3 regions of the Peribacillus sp. NPDC096447 genome follow, and region 3 is predicted to be linked to each of the others. Evidence: predicted binding sites of a transcription regulator. Region 3 holds the regulator's gene; each other region holds the start of a gene.
What was found. The regulator LexA, encoded in region 3, represses DNA repair genes until DNA is damaged. The targets are predictions, from matches to a motif close to CGAACATATGTTCG.

Region 1: a site for LexA is predicted at 2,376-2,389, ahead of ACIQZD_RS23325 (YolD-like family protein). Genes of this name have one in related genera too.
Region 2: a site for LexA is predicted at 2,966-2,979, ahead of uvrB (excinuclease ABC subunit UvrB). Genes of this name have one in related genera too.

The regions. Positions count from the first base shown of each region.
Region 1 is NZ_JBIWEV010000009.1:45,551-50,705, forward strand. It holds gene ACIQZD_RS23305 (hypothetical protein) at 1-97, shown strand, start outside; gene ACIQZD_RS23310 (hypothetical protein) at 356-769, shown strand; gene ACIQZD_RS23315 (hypothetical protein) at 998-1,393, shown strand; gene ACIQZD_RS23320 (DinB family protein) at 1,792-2,301, shown strand; gene ACIQZD_RS23325 (YolD-like family protein) at 2,422-2,766, shown strand; gene ACIQZD_RS23330 (hypothetical protein) at 2,823-3,089, shown strand; gene ACIQZD_RS23335 (hypothetical protein) at 3,620-3,802, shown strand; gene ACIQZD_RS23340 (DUF5131 family protein) at 4,110-4,832, opposite strand; gene ACIQZD_RS23345 (three-Cys-motif partner protein TcmP) at 4,901-5,155, opposite strand, start outside.
Region 2 is NZ_JBIWEV010000004.1:267,561-272,715, reverse strand. It holds gene ACIQZD_RS15715 (MMPL family transporter) at 1-600, opposite strand, end outside; gene ACIQZD_RS15710 (catalase) at 848-2,470, shown strand; gene ACIQZD_RS15705 (CsbA family protein) at 2,662-2,892, shown strand; gene uvrB (excinuclease ABC subunit UvrB) at 3,111-5,096, shown strand; gene uvrA (excinuclease ABC subunit UvrA) at 5,103-5,155, shown strand, end outside.
Region 3 is NZ_JBIWEV010000003.1:515,401-520,555, reverse strand. It holds gene ACIQZD_RS13775 (hypothetical protein) at 1-112, opposite strand, end outside; gene ACIQZD_RS13770 (glucosaminidase domain-containing protein) at 473-1,087, shown strand; gene lexA (transcriptional repressor LexA) at 1,313-1,936, opposite strand; gene yneA (cell division suppressor protein YneA) at 2,092-2,403, shown strand; gene ACIQZD_RS13755 (YneB family resolvase-like protein) at 2,423-3,079, shown strand; gene ACIQZD_RS13750 (DUF896 domain-containing protein) at 3,145-3,378, shown strand; gene tkt (transketolase) at 3,601-5,155, shown strand, end outside.

The DNA of each region.
Region 1 (5,155 bases), on a different contig from region 3:
TTGCGATAATGACCAATGCTCTAATATGGAAAACGACGGAGCGACGACTTATTCTCGATATAAAGACGAAGAACCAAAAATTCCATTTAAAAAATAGAGAAAAAAAATAACTGAAATAAAAGAAAGCCTACTTCCTTAAATAGCAAGGATCGTAGGCTTTCTTTATTCTTATAGGTGTTTAATTTACAATAAAGTCGTACCGATTTGAAAAAAGTTTAACCGTTATTCTTATGGAACTATAGGGGCAGGTTAGTTCAACAAGTATTGTGTATTCGAAATGTGCAATAAAGAATTTTATGGATAGAACCTATTTTCTTGTGAAAAATAAGATAATAATTCACAAGGAGACTTTATAATGAAAAAAATAGTCTTAATCTTTCTTATCCTTTTCATCTCTTCTAGTAGTGCTACTGAAGCAAAAAACACAATTGAAACAATTCCTCAAAACAAGCCACCTTCCATTATGGAATTAGCTTTTTTAAGATATCTTGGTGGAACCATTCTTGAAGTTATGGAAAAACACGGTGATCGTCAATTATTCACATTTAATAGAATTGAAAAAATTTCAAGAGATATTCAAAATGATACATATGATGTGTCATTACATGTAATTGGATATGAGGGACCCGGCAACCCACCATTTAAGTTAATTCAAATGACTATTCGTATACCAGGAGAAAAATATACTAAATATAGTGTGATTGCATACAAACATCGGTATATTAATGACAAAGAATTGAATGAGCTAACTAAATATGTTGCTGATTAAATTAGGTTTCATAATTTCGCAGTTTGTGCCAACTCTACAATAAGCCTTAATGAACTAACGGGTGCGTTAGCTGAAGATCAGAGCTGTCTTTAATGCAGCTTTTTCTTTTAAGAAACTAAAGAGGCAGGATAGATAAAGTAGGCTATTCAACTTTTTAAAAATAAGGGACATAAAATAGATAGAACCCCACACAATAAATAAGAACTAATATAAAAGAGGGGTTTTAAAATGGTGTTGAAGGTAACTTTGAAAAGAGTACTTCTTTTAAGTGCAGTATTTTTAACTTTTTCACAAAGTGTTCAAGCAGAAGAAAATAATAATCAAGAAGGGAAAGTAATTTATCAACTCCACTATGATTATGAACCAATCTATAATTTGCTAAAAGTTAATAAGAAGGAATATGACCAATACTGGAAAGAGGGTCTTTCTATTGCTGAAATGGCAAAGAAACAGGGTATTTCAAGAAGAGATGTGGAAAGCTATTTTATAAGTTTACACTATAAAGAAATGCAAAAGTGGAGAAAAAAAGGTGCCCTTTCAGAATTTGATTATTTCGACCTTGTCTATAGGTTAAAAGAACATGAAATCGAGGAGTTTATTGATCGCAATCCAAATAATCCTTAATCAACTAACGGGTGCGTTAGTTCATTAAGGATCACAAAAATAATCAAGAAGATTAAAAAAATAAGTTGTGTTCGAAAAAGGGGAGGGTATATATATTGCCTTCCCCTTTGTGTTTACAGATAAATTTATATGACTGTATATAATGTACTCGATTTTGTATCTCAAAACAGTTAGAGATTGAATTGGTGCGGTTTTGAGTGGATTAATAACTCTATGTACTCAAATTCATGTCCCCAATGTACTTATCTTTGTGTCTTCGTACAATTATTGGAAGGAAAGTTTTATCCTTTCGCGAATTCATTATACATGCCGAAATTACGAAATTTGCAAAAAAATCGCGGTAGAGCATTGGAAAGAGCATTTTAATTTTCTATAACTCCATAGAGAGGTGATTACGCATGAATCAAAGACCGTCAGAAGAAGAATATGCCGGGGACTTCGGAGAGTATATCCGGTTGGTGCCGGATGGCAACATCATCGACATTCTGCTCGCCCAGGAAAAGCAAATGACCGAGCTGCTGGCATCGTTGACCGAAAGCAATGGCGCGTATCGGTATGCGGAAGGAAAATGGACGCTGAAAGAAGTCGTGGGCCACATCGCAGACGGAGAACGCGTCATGACCTACCGCCTGCTCCGGTTCGCAAGAGGGGACCAGACGCCTCTGTCCGGTTTCGACCAGGAATTGTTCATGCCTCCTTTCGGAAGCTGGACAACCGCGCAATTGGCCGAAGACTACCGGGCCGTACGGCAATCGACGATCACACTTCTGCGCGGGTTACCGGCGGAGGCGTGGTCCCGCAAAGGCACAGCCAACAACGCAAGCATTACGGCGCGTGCCCTCGCGTACGGCATCGCAGGACACGAGATTCATCACATGGGGGTCATCCGAAATCGGTATTTGAGTTAGTTGTCCGGAAGATCGGGACGGAAGCTGCGCGGAAAACGCGGCTTCCGTTCTTTCATTTTTTCCTCCTTCCTACAGGAACACTAGTTCGTATATAATAAATGAAAAGGAGGGATCCTTCTAATGGGTACAATTCGTGATAGAGGAATCATTAAATGGAAAGCAGCATTGATGTTACCAGAACATAAAGCATTACAAAAAAGAAAGGATAAGGACGATTATTTCTTAAATAAAAAACCTGTCCTAGATGAATACCAGGTTGAAGAATTTGAAAACAATATTCATTATGCAATGGAATATCATTTACCGATAAGCTTTAGATTGTATAACGAGGGAGATCCAATTGAACTGCATGGATTCTGTGTGTATATTGATCCTGTCACGATAGAGTTAAGTATTCAGAAGAAAGATAGTTCCTACAAGAAAATTAAATTTAATGAAATTATTAGTGTGATCGTTGAGGATTAAAAAAAGCCCTTTTAAAATTCAGGAAGGAAAAGGCACAGAGATTTAGGAGTATATAAATGGAAATTCAGATTGAGGTTCAATTGTTTGCGAACGGTGCTAAGTTCTTACAGTCCGGAAGTTGTTCAGTAATAACAACTGACTTTAGAAAAGAACCGGAATGGACTGCTGCTATATCAGCTTATGAGTGGATACAAAAGATAAAAAACTCTGTTCGCTATCCAAACGACTTTCAAATTGTTAGTGTTGTTTACAACGGAGAAAATGACATTACAGATTTAGTAAGAAAAGTACACCCTATAATAAAGGATAATTTACCTTTTTAAAATTAATCAATTAAAAATATAATTTAGGGACTACAACTGCGTTTTAAGGTGGAGTTAAGACAATATGGTCAAGTAATTTAACTGACTGTTACAGTGGATTAGTGTGTAACTATATTAGTATTCCAGTAAATACTTGCAAGTGGGCCAAAAAAACCGCATAATGTAATTAACATTAATATTAATATTAACATAAAAAAAAAGCTTAAGGTGTTGGCGCACCTTAAGCCAGTATACTTATACTACAAGTCCGATTATGGAAACTATTACTGATAGCAGTGCACAGACTGCAACTACAGTATCTTTATCCATTTGCTCACCACCATTTCGAAAAAGTCTATCCACTTCCGGCAAAGTGAATAGGCTTTTTTGTTTATTAATCTATTATATCTAATACACTATAAAACTGAAACTAGTAAAGTGGTGAATTTATACAATTATTTCAGGTCACAGGTGAAAAATGTGCAATTAATATGCCTATTGATCAATATCTTCAGGTAAAATATAGAAAAACATTAAATTGGGGGATGTAAATGAAAATTTTATCAAAATTATCGTTAATCCTTATCTGTTCGTATTTTTTGATTCCTGCATCCGAAGATTGGATGACTTGGAAACCATCCGTTTACATTTTTGATGAAAATGGAAAATTAGTGGATAAATTAGAAGATACACCTAAACATCCTCCAATTAATTTGGCAGATTTTTTTCCTTAATGAATCTCTTTAGAGATTCTTTTTTTAATTTGTTTAGAATCTGGAATATTCTAAAATGTGTTCTTTTAATGACCGTCAGAAGAAAACTAAAAGGAATGGGGCTAAAATATAGAGAAAGTTTAAGCGGCTCAGCTAACCAGGTCTGGATGGTTTTGTATGTCCAGTGATACTTTATACAACTACCGGGTGCGTTATAAAGACAAAAGGGTATGTACCCTCTTTTATTATTAAGGTTTTTTATAATTTAGGTTTTGATAATTGAATTAGTAATAGAGGCACACCAAATGGATAAAATGAAATCCTTACTTTAATAAGCAAGGATTTCATTTGGGTATTCATCATATGTTCTATTATCTAATTCTCTACCATACCGATGTTTCTGAACGCCTCCCCATTGTTTAAAGAAAAATGCTACCTTTTGAGTTTGGCATTGGTCACGGATTGATCTAACCCAATCTGCTTCCATTGGTCTTGCACCTGGGCCAGACTCCCCACCAACTATGACCCAATGGATTCTGGTTAAATTAAGGTCATCAAGTGGACCAAGTAAAGGTTCGCAAGATAGAAACCTAACTTTTGCAGGCACTTGTTTTAAAAGTTCAATCCTATTAATAACTTTTACGTTCTCAACACTAGTTCCCATCCAAATATTAGGGGTGAAGTTTAACCGATCAGAAAGGTCTACAGCTCTTTCAGGCCGTTTAGTTAAAACTTGATAGGAGTGTTGGGGTGTCTCATTCATGGTCTTGAATACCTGTTGAATAAATTCAGAAGGTATCTGCTCATGAAATAAATCTGACATTGAGTTAACAAAAATTTTTTTAGGTTTAACCCACTTTTTAGGCGCATCTATTAAATCATGGTGAAGTGTCACATTAAATTCATTTTCATATCTAGGGTTACCCATCGCATGTAGGCGTTTTGCCATTCTTTCTGCATAGCAGTGTTTACAACCATCTGAAACCTTGTTGCAACCAGTGACAGGGTTCCAAGTTGCTTCAGTCCACTCAATACTTGAATTACCAGCCATTTTATCCCTCCTAGGCATAGTATACATTAATACTACAGCATTGGGAAGTTTTTACAAGAACAAACGTTCTATTTTAAAAAGGTGATCTTTACTTTATCGCCCATTGTTTTTAATCCATTCCTATTTGGCCTTTTTATAGCTGGAGGGTCAGCAATAATATAACCTTCATCTTCTAATCTCCTTAGAGCTTCTTTAAAGTTAGCAGAAGTAAAAGGGGTACCTACTTGGTGATGGTCAAAAATCTGTTTAACAGTCAATGTTTTTCCTTTAAATATACTTATTAACTCTTTTCCTAAGCTATCTAGCGGTCTCTCATATTGTGC
Region 2 (5,155 bases), on a different contig from region 3:
ATCAGCACCCGAAAATAATCCCGTTGCATCGACGGATATCCCTACAGGGCCTGTCACTCGAAGTGATAATTCGTCTGAATCTGTCGGGACCTTGAATGGGTCCGATCCAATGCGTTCCGATACTGTTTCATTAATGCTTTCAAGATTTTTTTCAAGAATTTCAGTCTCGGTCTTTTCTTTAAAGAAAAGCGGCTGTACGAAAGTCGTTCCATCTTCTGAAACCGATCCTTGAAGAGCAGGCAATGGAATTTCATGAAGCGGCGGTAAAAAAGATTGCTGTGTCAATGGGCTATCTGTCAGTTTCTTGGAAAGGTACTGGATTTCGGCCAAGTCGGCCTCTGTCAGTCCACCTTCCCGATGCCATGTAAGCAGGGCAGGTATTCCAGAGGAATTTGGAAACTCTTCTTTAATAAGTTCATCAGCTACGACGGAAGGTGAGTCTTCAGGCAAGTCAGCGGCATTATTTGCTGTTCGATCATTAACGGCAGGCAATGTGATGGTTAATCCGATTGCTGCAATTATCCATACAGCAATGACAACCCAATGATTGACTTTTCCCGTCATCATCCTGCCAAGTCTTCCTAATATTGATTCGTCCAATGAAGGCACCCCGCTTTTTGAATTTTTTATCCTTAGCTCATTATAATGGTGTGCTGTTGACATATACAAAAATGGGTATGCTCACTCCACTTTTCTACTAAATGCTTCAAAGCTTTCTTATCATTATATGATTCAGACCAGTTGTTATTGGCCAGAAATATGCTCATCGATACATGGGGGAAAAGTACTTTTTAACTAATTTCAATTAAATTCCAAGATTGAGGAGTGAAATATAGGGAATAGGGGAATGTATAGTAGTATTGTGGATTTTATTAACAGAGGAGGGATTTTTTTGTCTGATAAATCTAAAAAAATAAATGATGAATCGAAAGAAACATTAACGAACAGGCAAGGGCACCCGGTAACGAATAACCAGAGTATTAGAACTGTAGGGAACAGGGGTCCTAGTACACTTGAGAACTATGATTTCCTGGAAAAAATCAGCCACTTCGATAGGGAGCGCATTCCTGAACGGGTCGTGCATGCCCGTGGTGCAGGTGCACATGGTTATTTCGTTCCGACCGGTAAAGCGGGGGACGAGCCTATTTCAAAATATACGAGAGCGAAGGTTTTTCAGGAAGAAGGTAAAAAAACCCCGGTATTCGTGAGATTCTCATCTGTTATTCATGGAGGGACGTCCCCGGAAACATTACGTGATCCCAGGGGATTTGCCGTTAAATTTTATACGGAAGATGGCAACTGGGATCTTGTAGGCAATAACTTGAAAATTTTCTTCATCCGTGATGCCATGAAATTCCCGGATTTGATTCATGCCTTCAAACCGGATCCGGTCACGAATATTCAGGACGGCAGGAGGATTTTTGATTTTTGCGCGAGTTCGCCTGAAACATTCCATATGGTTACCTTTGTGTTTTCCCCATGGGGCATACCAGCTAACTACCGCATGATGCAGGGGTCAGGGGTCAATACTTATAAATGGGTGAATGAGGAAGGGAAAGCAGTGCTTGTCAAGTATCATTGGGAACCGAAACAAGGGATCAAGAACCTGACACAACAAGAGGCAAATGAAATTCAAGCTACGAATTTCAATCATGCCACACAGGATCTATATGAAGCGATCGAACGCGGGGACTATCCTGAATGGGATCTCAACGTACAGATCATGAGTGATGATGATCACCCTGAGTTGGATTTTGATCCGCTGGATGATACGAAGATCTGGCCGAAAGATGAGTTCCCTTGGCTGCATGTCGGAACGATGGTATTGAATAAAAACCCTGAAGACTATTTCACTGAAGTCGAACAGGTTGCATTCGGCACAGGTGTCCTAGTGGATGGACTGGACTTTTCTGATGACAAGATGTTACAGGGACGTACATTCTCTTATTCCGATACACAACGTCACCGTGTTGGAGCGAATTATCTTCAATTGCCGATCAATGCTCCGAAGAAACGAACAGCCACGAATCAGACTGGCGGACAGATGCAATATGAAGTTGGCAGAGGCAGCCAAAGCCCCCACATCAACTACGAACCATCAACTGTCGGCGGCTTGAAAGAAGCCAAGCAGACGGGCAAGGAGTATACACCTATGGTGGAAGGGAAACTTGTTCGTGAGACAATCGATCGCCAAAACAATACGAAACAGGCCGGTGAAACATTCCGTGAATTCGAGGATTGGGAAAAGGACGATTTAATTTCCAATTTAGTGGCGGCATTGGCTCCTGCTGACAAGCGCATTCAGGAAAAAATGATAGCACTTGCCGAAGAGGCCGATGAAGAGTATGGCCGCAGATTGAAAGAGGGACTGGCCTCGGCTTCTGAACATACGGAATCTTCAAAACCACTTGGTGGGACGGATAACCCTGAGGACGCCGTTAGTAAAGGACATGAAGCGGATCCATATTGATTGGACTAAAAAAGAGGCAAACTTCCCTTTAAAGGGGTTTGCCTCTTTTTTTTAATGGGCATAATTGATGGATGTGTGGATTGTTGTTCTGATGATGCCTTGAAAACCAAGTGGGAAATTGATTGGCAAAAAACTTGATAATCATTTAAACTGAAACTACTCTATTTTTCTCTTATAAAGGAGATGAAAAAATGATTAAAATTCTTTCTGCCCTTTTCCTTCCTTGTCTACTTGTCATGCTATTTTCAAGAGTCACCTATAACAATGTCGTGGGCCTTGTTTTAACTGTTGCCTTGATTACAGCTTCCGCATATAAAGGTTATACGCATACAAACTTATTGATCATCGTCGATGCCTTATCCCTTACAGTGGGATTTTGGTTATCAAAAAGAATGATGAAACGTACATCCAAGAGCGCCTGACACAAAAGGTGCTTTTTTTGTACCCAATCTTGTCATCCCCCTCATCACATCATGAAGTCCATAAAACAAAAATAGAATGGATGTTCGCTTATTGCTGGTTTGTTTTAAGGCTATTGTGGTAGAATGTGTATATATGCTTTATCAAACCGGAATAAATAGAAGGGATATAGGCATGTCCCGTTTTCATATAAAAATATTTCAATAGGAGGCTATGCTTGGTGAAGGATAAGTTTGAGTTAGTCTCAAAATACTCTCCTCAAGGAGATCAGCCGGCAGCAATTGAAATGCTGGTCGAAGGGATTAAGGAAGGCAAGGAAATGCAGACGTTATTGGGGGCAACGGGGACAGGGAAAACGTTCACCGTTTCCAATGTGATTCAAAGAATCAATAAACCGACTCTTGTCATTGCCCACAATAAAACGTTGGCAGGGCAGCTTTACAGTGAGTTCAAAGAGTTCTTCCCTAATAATGCCGTTGAGTACTTCGTTAGCTATTATGATTACTACCAGCCAGAGGCTTATGTTCCATCCACGGATACATTCATCGAAAAAGATGCAAGCATCAATGATGAAATCGATAAACTGCGTCACTCGGCAACCTCGTCTTTGTTCGAAAGGAAAGATGTCATCATCATTGCCAGTGTTTCATGCATATATGGACTTGGTTCTCCTGAAGAGTACCGGGAGATGGTTGTTTCCCTCCGAACAGGCATGGAGATAGACCGGAATGCCTTGCTGCACAGACTCGTGGATATTCAATATGAACGTAATGATATTGCTTTCCAACGGGGGACCTTCCGCGTTCGCGGCGACGTGGTCGAAATTTTCCCCGCCTCACGTGATGAACATTGCGTACGGGTCGAGTTTTTCGGGGATGAGATTGACCGTATTCGTGAAGTCGATGCCCTGACTGGCGAAATTACCGGTGAACGAGATCATATCGCCATTTTCCCGGCTTCCCACTTCGTAACCCGCGAAGAGAAAATGCGGATAGCCATTCAAAATATCGAAACGGAACTGGAAGAGCGATTGAAGGAATTAAGGGAAGATGAAAAACTCCTTGAAGCGCAGCGCTTGGAGCAGCGGACCCGTTATGATCTGGAAATGATGCGGGAAATGGGCTTTTGTTCAGGGATCGAGAACTATTCCCGCCATTTGACGCTTCGTCCCTCAGGTGCGACACCATACACTTTAATGGATTACTTTCCAGAGGATTTCCTATTGGTCGTGGATGAATCACACGTAACCCTCTCGCAAATCCGCGGAATGTTCAATGGAGATCAGGCGCGTAAGCAAGTGCTCGTCGATCATGGCTTCCGTCTGCCGTCTGCGAAAGACAACCGCCCGCTAAGATTTGAGGAATTTGAAAAAAAGGTCCATCAATCCATATTCGTTTCGGCAACTCCGGGACCATATGAACTCGAACATACGCCGGAAATGGTTCAGCAGATCATCCGTCCTACCGGATTGCTGGATCCGACGGTGGAAGTGCGGCCGATTGAAGGGCAAATAGATGACTTGATCGGTGAAATACAGGAGCGCGTCAAAAAGAACGAGCGTGTGCTCATAACGACCTTGACGAAAAAGATGTCTGAGGATTTAACTGATTATTTAAAGGAAATCGGCATCAAGGTTCAATATCTTCATTCGGAAGTGAAGACCTTGGAAAGGATAGAAATCATCCGGGAACTTCGAATGGGCAAATATGATGTTCTTGTTGGAATCAATCTTTTAAGGGAAGGCCTCGATATTCCGGAAGTGTCGTTAGTGACCATTCTGGATGCAGATAAAGAAGGGTTCCTTCGCTCGGAACGTTCGCTTATTCAAACGATGGGCCGTGCAGCCCGTAATTCCAACGGCCACGTCATCATGTATGCAGACCGCATCACGAATTCGATGGAACTTGCCATCAATGAAACGAGGCGGCGCCGTGAAATCCAGGAAAATTATAATAAAGAGCATGGAATAATGCCTCAAACCATTCAAAAGGATATCCGCGACTCCATAAGGGCGACTCATGTAGCCGAAGAAGGCGAAGAGTATAAGGAAGACCTTGCACCAAGCCTCGCGAAGCTTCCTAAAAAAGAGCGTTTAAAAGTGATGGCAAGCATGGAAAAAGAAATGAAGGAAGCGGCAAAGGCACTGGACTTCGAGCGAGCTGCCGAGCTGCGTGATTTATTACTAGAGTTAAAAGCGGAAGGGTGACGAAACATGGCAATGGATAAAATTGTGATAAAAGGCGCCAGGGCCAACAATTTAAAGAA
Region 3 (5,155 bases):
TGAATTTTGGATGAATATGAAACATGACCTTAATAAGTTGAGTAAGAATCATGATGGTAGGAATGGCTATCACTGCATCCCAAAAGTTTGTATGGATGGTTGGGTAGTCCATGATTTCACCACCTTGAAATGAAGTTTTCAAAATTAATTTTTGTTTTTCATCAAGGTTTTATACAATGATTACAAATTTAAAATGAATTAATAAAAGTTATAGACAAGTTTTGTAGATTTCCAGTGTTCAATTTAAAAAGCCGTCAATCCATTTAATTATATGGATTGGCGGCTTTTCCTGGTTGGTGGGGAAATGGATAAATAATACGCGGAGCGAGCCATAATCTATAATAAAAACAATTAGCCAAACATCAGAACCTTTTGTGCGGGACTTGCTGTAACCTTTTTCATAGATGAGAATACGATAAGAATGAAGATAAACAGTGAAAAATAAAGTAATACCATTTAATGGGAGGTTCTAATGAGCAAGGAAACATTTATTAAGGAAATTGCTCCCTATGCCCAGAAAATTCAACAGGAGTTTAAAATATTACCTTCTGTTGTCATTGCACAAGCTTGTTTGGAGAGTGGATATGGGACAAGTTTATTAGCAAGCAAAGGAAAAAATATATTCGGTACAAAAGGTGACTTCAAGGGTGAGTCTATCATTATTCAGACAATGGAATATGTCAATGGTGTGCCCGTTCAAGTATGGAACAAATTCAGAAAATACCCATCTTGGGAAGAAAGTCTTCGAGATCTTGCCAATTTATATGTAAAGGGGACTTCATGGAATAGAAGTCTTTATACAGCTGTCATTGGAGAAAAAGATTACAGAAAAGCACTCAAAGCAATATTCGATGCGGGGTACGCCTCGGATCCCAAATATATTGAAAAACTGGTGAACCTTATCGAAACAAGCGGTTTAACAAAATATGATGCAAGCATTGAAGAGGTTTATCATATTGTCCAAAAAGGGGATACCGTCTCTGCGCTTGCAAAAGCATACGGTTCTACACAAGTGCAGATTCAACAGTGGAATGGCTTGGTTGATCTTAATCTCATTAAAGTGAACCAAAGATTACGAGTGAAGTGAATTTTAACTGGGAGCGGTAGTTTAAGCTCTCTTTTTTATTGTAATCAGATTGTTACCAAAGTAAATATTAGGAAATAGTATAACTTCCATCCGTAATAAAGGATGTTTAAATTCCCATGAAAACCTGATTCTATTAAAAAATATATCAATATCTACTCTTCCATATGCATATTGAGAGAATTCGGGACATAAATTAAACAAACAAAAAAAGCGCGGTTAGCGCTTTTAGTGTATTTGTCTATATAAGCCTATTACTTTTCCAAGTATCGAAACATCTCGTAAAATAATTGGTTCCATATTCGAGTTCTCAGGCTGAAGCCTTATGTAATCCGGTTCCTTAAAGAATCGTTTTACAGTGGCTTCATCATCTTCCGTCATGGCCACGACGATATCTCCATTATTGGCATTGCTTTGTTGTTTCACGATGACATAATCCCCATCATGAATTCCTGCTTCGATCATACTTTCACCCATGATTTCCAGCATGAATACATGGTCATCATGTGGAACCATGCTTTCGGGAAGCGGAAAGTATTCTTCTATGTTCTCAATGGCCGTTATCGGCATTCCCGCTGTTACTTTTCCAAGTAACGGCACGTTCACGACATTGACTTTGGGAATATTGTTCGCTTCCTCCAAATTCATTATTTCAATGGCCCTTGGCTTGGTTGGGTCACGTCTAATCAGGCCTTTGCTTTCAAGGCGTGATAAATGTCCGTGTACTGTTGAACTTGAAGCAAGTCCCACTGCTTCGCCAATCTCCCGTACGGAAGGTGGATACCCTTTTTGGCGGACCTCTTCTTTAATGAAATCAAGAATATCTTGCTGCCGTTTTGATAGTTTAGTCATTTGTGCACCTCTTCCCCAATGTTCTTTGCTACATTATAGCATGGCCCCCAACTCTATACAAACATAAGTTCGAATTTTGTTGTTGACTGAAACAAACGTTCGTATTATAATTTGACCATAACATACGAACGAACATTCGCTTTGGAGGGATATTTATGAAAAATTTATACAAAAATTATATTTATACGATTCTATTAGCGGGATCAGTATTCATCTTTTCAATTTTATTCTCTTGTACATTGAACAATGATCCAAAAAAGAATTTCCTTTCTATAGAAGTAAGTGAAGGTGATACCCTATGGGGAATCGCCGAAGAATATGAAGAAGCAAATTTGACAAAAAAAGAATTCATTGGTTGGATAGAAGAGCATAATGGAGTCAGGGCGGATACAATTAAACCTGGTCAAGTCATCGTCATACCGGTTAAAGGGGAAGAAATTGTCCAGAATTTGGCCAGTGAGCAGTAAGTAGTGAAGGTAGGGTATTATGAAGGCGGTAATCTATTGTAGGGTCAGCACAGAAAAAGAGTCACAGGAAACATCATTGGCAAGGCAGGAAGATGAGTTAGTCAAATTGGCAGAAAAGATGGATGTTGAAGTCATTTCCATAATAAAAGAACAGGCAAGTGGTTATGAGTTGAATCGGGATGGCATTTTTGACATGCTCGAACTATTTAAAACTAAAGAAGCTGAAATACTATTAATCCAGGATGAAACAAGGCTGGGAAGAGGGAATGCCAAAATAGCCCTTTTCCATGTCATCCTTAAAGAAGATGTGAAAATTTATACGCTCTCTCATGACGGGGAGCTTGAGTTATCGGATTCGGATGCCATGGTCATCCAGATAGTCGGTATTGTAGAAGAATACCAAAGGAAACTACATAATCTTAAAATAAAGCGCGGGATGATAAGAGCCGTTGAAAAAGGGTACCGTCCTCAAAAAAACCTTCAGAATCAAAGGAATTCCACTGGAAGGGACCGTATGGAAATTCCTATTGAAGAAATTATTAAACTTCGGGCCAATGGATTGACATTTGCAGAAATCGCAGCCACTTTAAGGGGCTTTGGATACAATGTTTCCAAGGCTACTGTGAACAGGCGTTTTCTCGAACATCAACTGAATAAAAAGGAAAGTCAATCTTAGAACTTGTAATTTCGCTTTTTTTTTAATACCATGACAATATCCGGAGATTATGAAGGAGCGAAATTATGTTATCAAAAGAAAAAATAGCCCGTATTAATGAACTTTCTAAAAAGGCAAAGACTGAAGGTTTGACGGAAGTTGAGGCGAAAGAGCAAACCCAATTGAGAAGTGAGTATTTGGAAACATTCAGAAAGTCCATGACCGATACGTTGGAGCATGTGAAAGTCGTTGATCCAGAAGGTAATGACGTAACTCCTCAAAAGATAAAAAATATAAAAGAAAAAAGAAACTTACATTAATGCTTGAATTCCACTCATGGAACGAGGATCCTATTAGCATTTAGGAGTAAAAAGGGAGTGCATGCATGTATGTATTCTCCTATTTAGTTTAATCTAAATAGGGGCTTCTCTTATTTCTAGAAAATTTTAATATTGAGGCAGTAAATAGTGATTTTAGTTGTGATATTATGCTTGTCACTATAATATAAAGAGGTACATTACAGGAAGGGATGTTTTTACAATATGTTAGATAAATTAGATGCACTTTCTATCAATACGATTCGTACATTATCAATTGATGCAATTGAAAAGGCTAATTCCGGCCATCCAGGTATGCCAATGGGTGCAGCGCCGATGGCGTATAAACTATGGACCGAATATATGAACCATAACCCAAAAAATCCAGATTGGTTTAATAGAGATCGCTTTGTTCTTTCAGCTGGACATGGTTCTATGCTGTTATACAGCCTTCTTCATCTATCGGGCTATGGCTTATCTATCGATGATTTGAAAAGCTTCCGTCAATGGGGCAGTAAAACTCCAGGACATCCTGAATTCGGACATACGGCTGGTGTGGATGCAACTACCGGGCCGCTTGGACAAGGTATCGCAATGGCAGTCGGAATGGCAATGGCTGAACGTCACTTGGCAGAAAGCTATAACCGTGATTCTTATAATGTGGTCGATCATTATACATATAGCATTTGTGGAGATGGAGATTTAATGGAAGGTGTTTCTGCAGAAGCCGCTTCATTAGCTGGACATCTACAACTCGGAAGACTTGTTGTTTTATATGATTCTAATGATATTTCCCTTGACGGCGACTTAAGTCAATCATTTAGTGAAAGCGTAGCAGACCGGTTCAAATCTTATGGATGGCAATATATCCGCGTTGAGGATGGAAATGATCTTCAGGAAATTGCTAAAGCGATTGAAGAAGCGAAAACCGACGATGCACGCCCAACATTAATCGAAGTGAAAACGGTTATTGGTTACGGTTCACCAAACCGTTCAGGTAAATCCGCTGTTCACGGCGCTCCGCTTGGTGCAGATGAGCTTAAATTGACAAAAGAAGCATATAAATGGACATTCGAAGAGGACTTCCATGTTCCGGAAGAAGTGTATTCACACTTCAATGAAGCTGTTGTTGATGCAGGCGCTCAAAAAGAAGAAGCTTGGAATGAATTGTTCAAAAATTACAAAGAAGCACATCCTGAGTTAGCACAGCAATTGGAGCTGGCCATCAAAGGTGAACTGCCTGCTGATTGGGATCAGGAAATTCCGGTCTATGAAGAAGGTAAAACATTAGCATCCCGTGCTTCAAGTGGGGAAGTGCTAAATGCGATTGCCAAACGGGTCCCTAGCTTCATTGGGGGTTCTGCGGATTTAGCCGGATCTAATAATACTGCCATCAAAGGTGAGACTGATCTATTACCTGGTAATTACAGCGGCCGTAATATATGGTTCGGTGTACGTGAATTCGCTATGGGTGCTGCTTTAAATGGAATGGCACTTCATGGTGGATTAAAAGTATACGGAGGAACATTCTTCGTATTCTCTGATTATCTACGTCCTGCCATAAGAATGGCAGCACTAATGGGACTGCCTGTAAACTATGTATTCACTCATGACAGCATTGCTGTAGGAGAAGACGGACCGACTCATGAGCCAATCGAACAATTGGCATCATTGCGTGCAATGCCTAACCTAGGGGTAATCCGTCCAGCTGATGGCAATGAAACGGCAGCAGCCTGGAAAGTGGCTATGGAGTCTACAAATAAACCAACTGCCCTTGTAC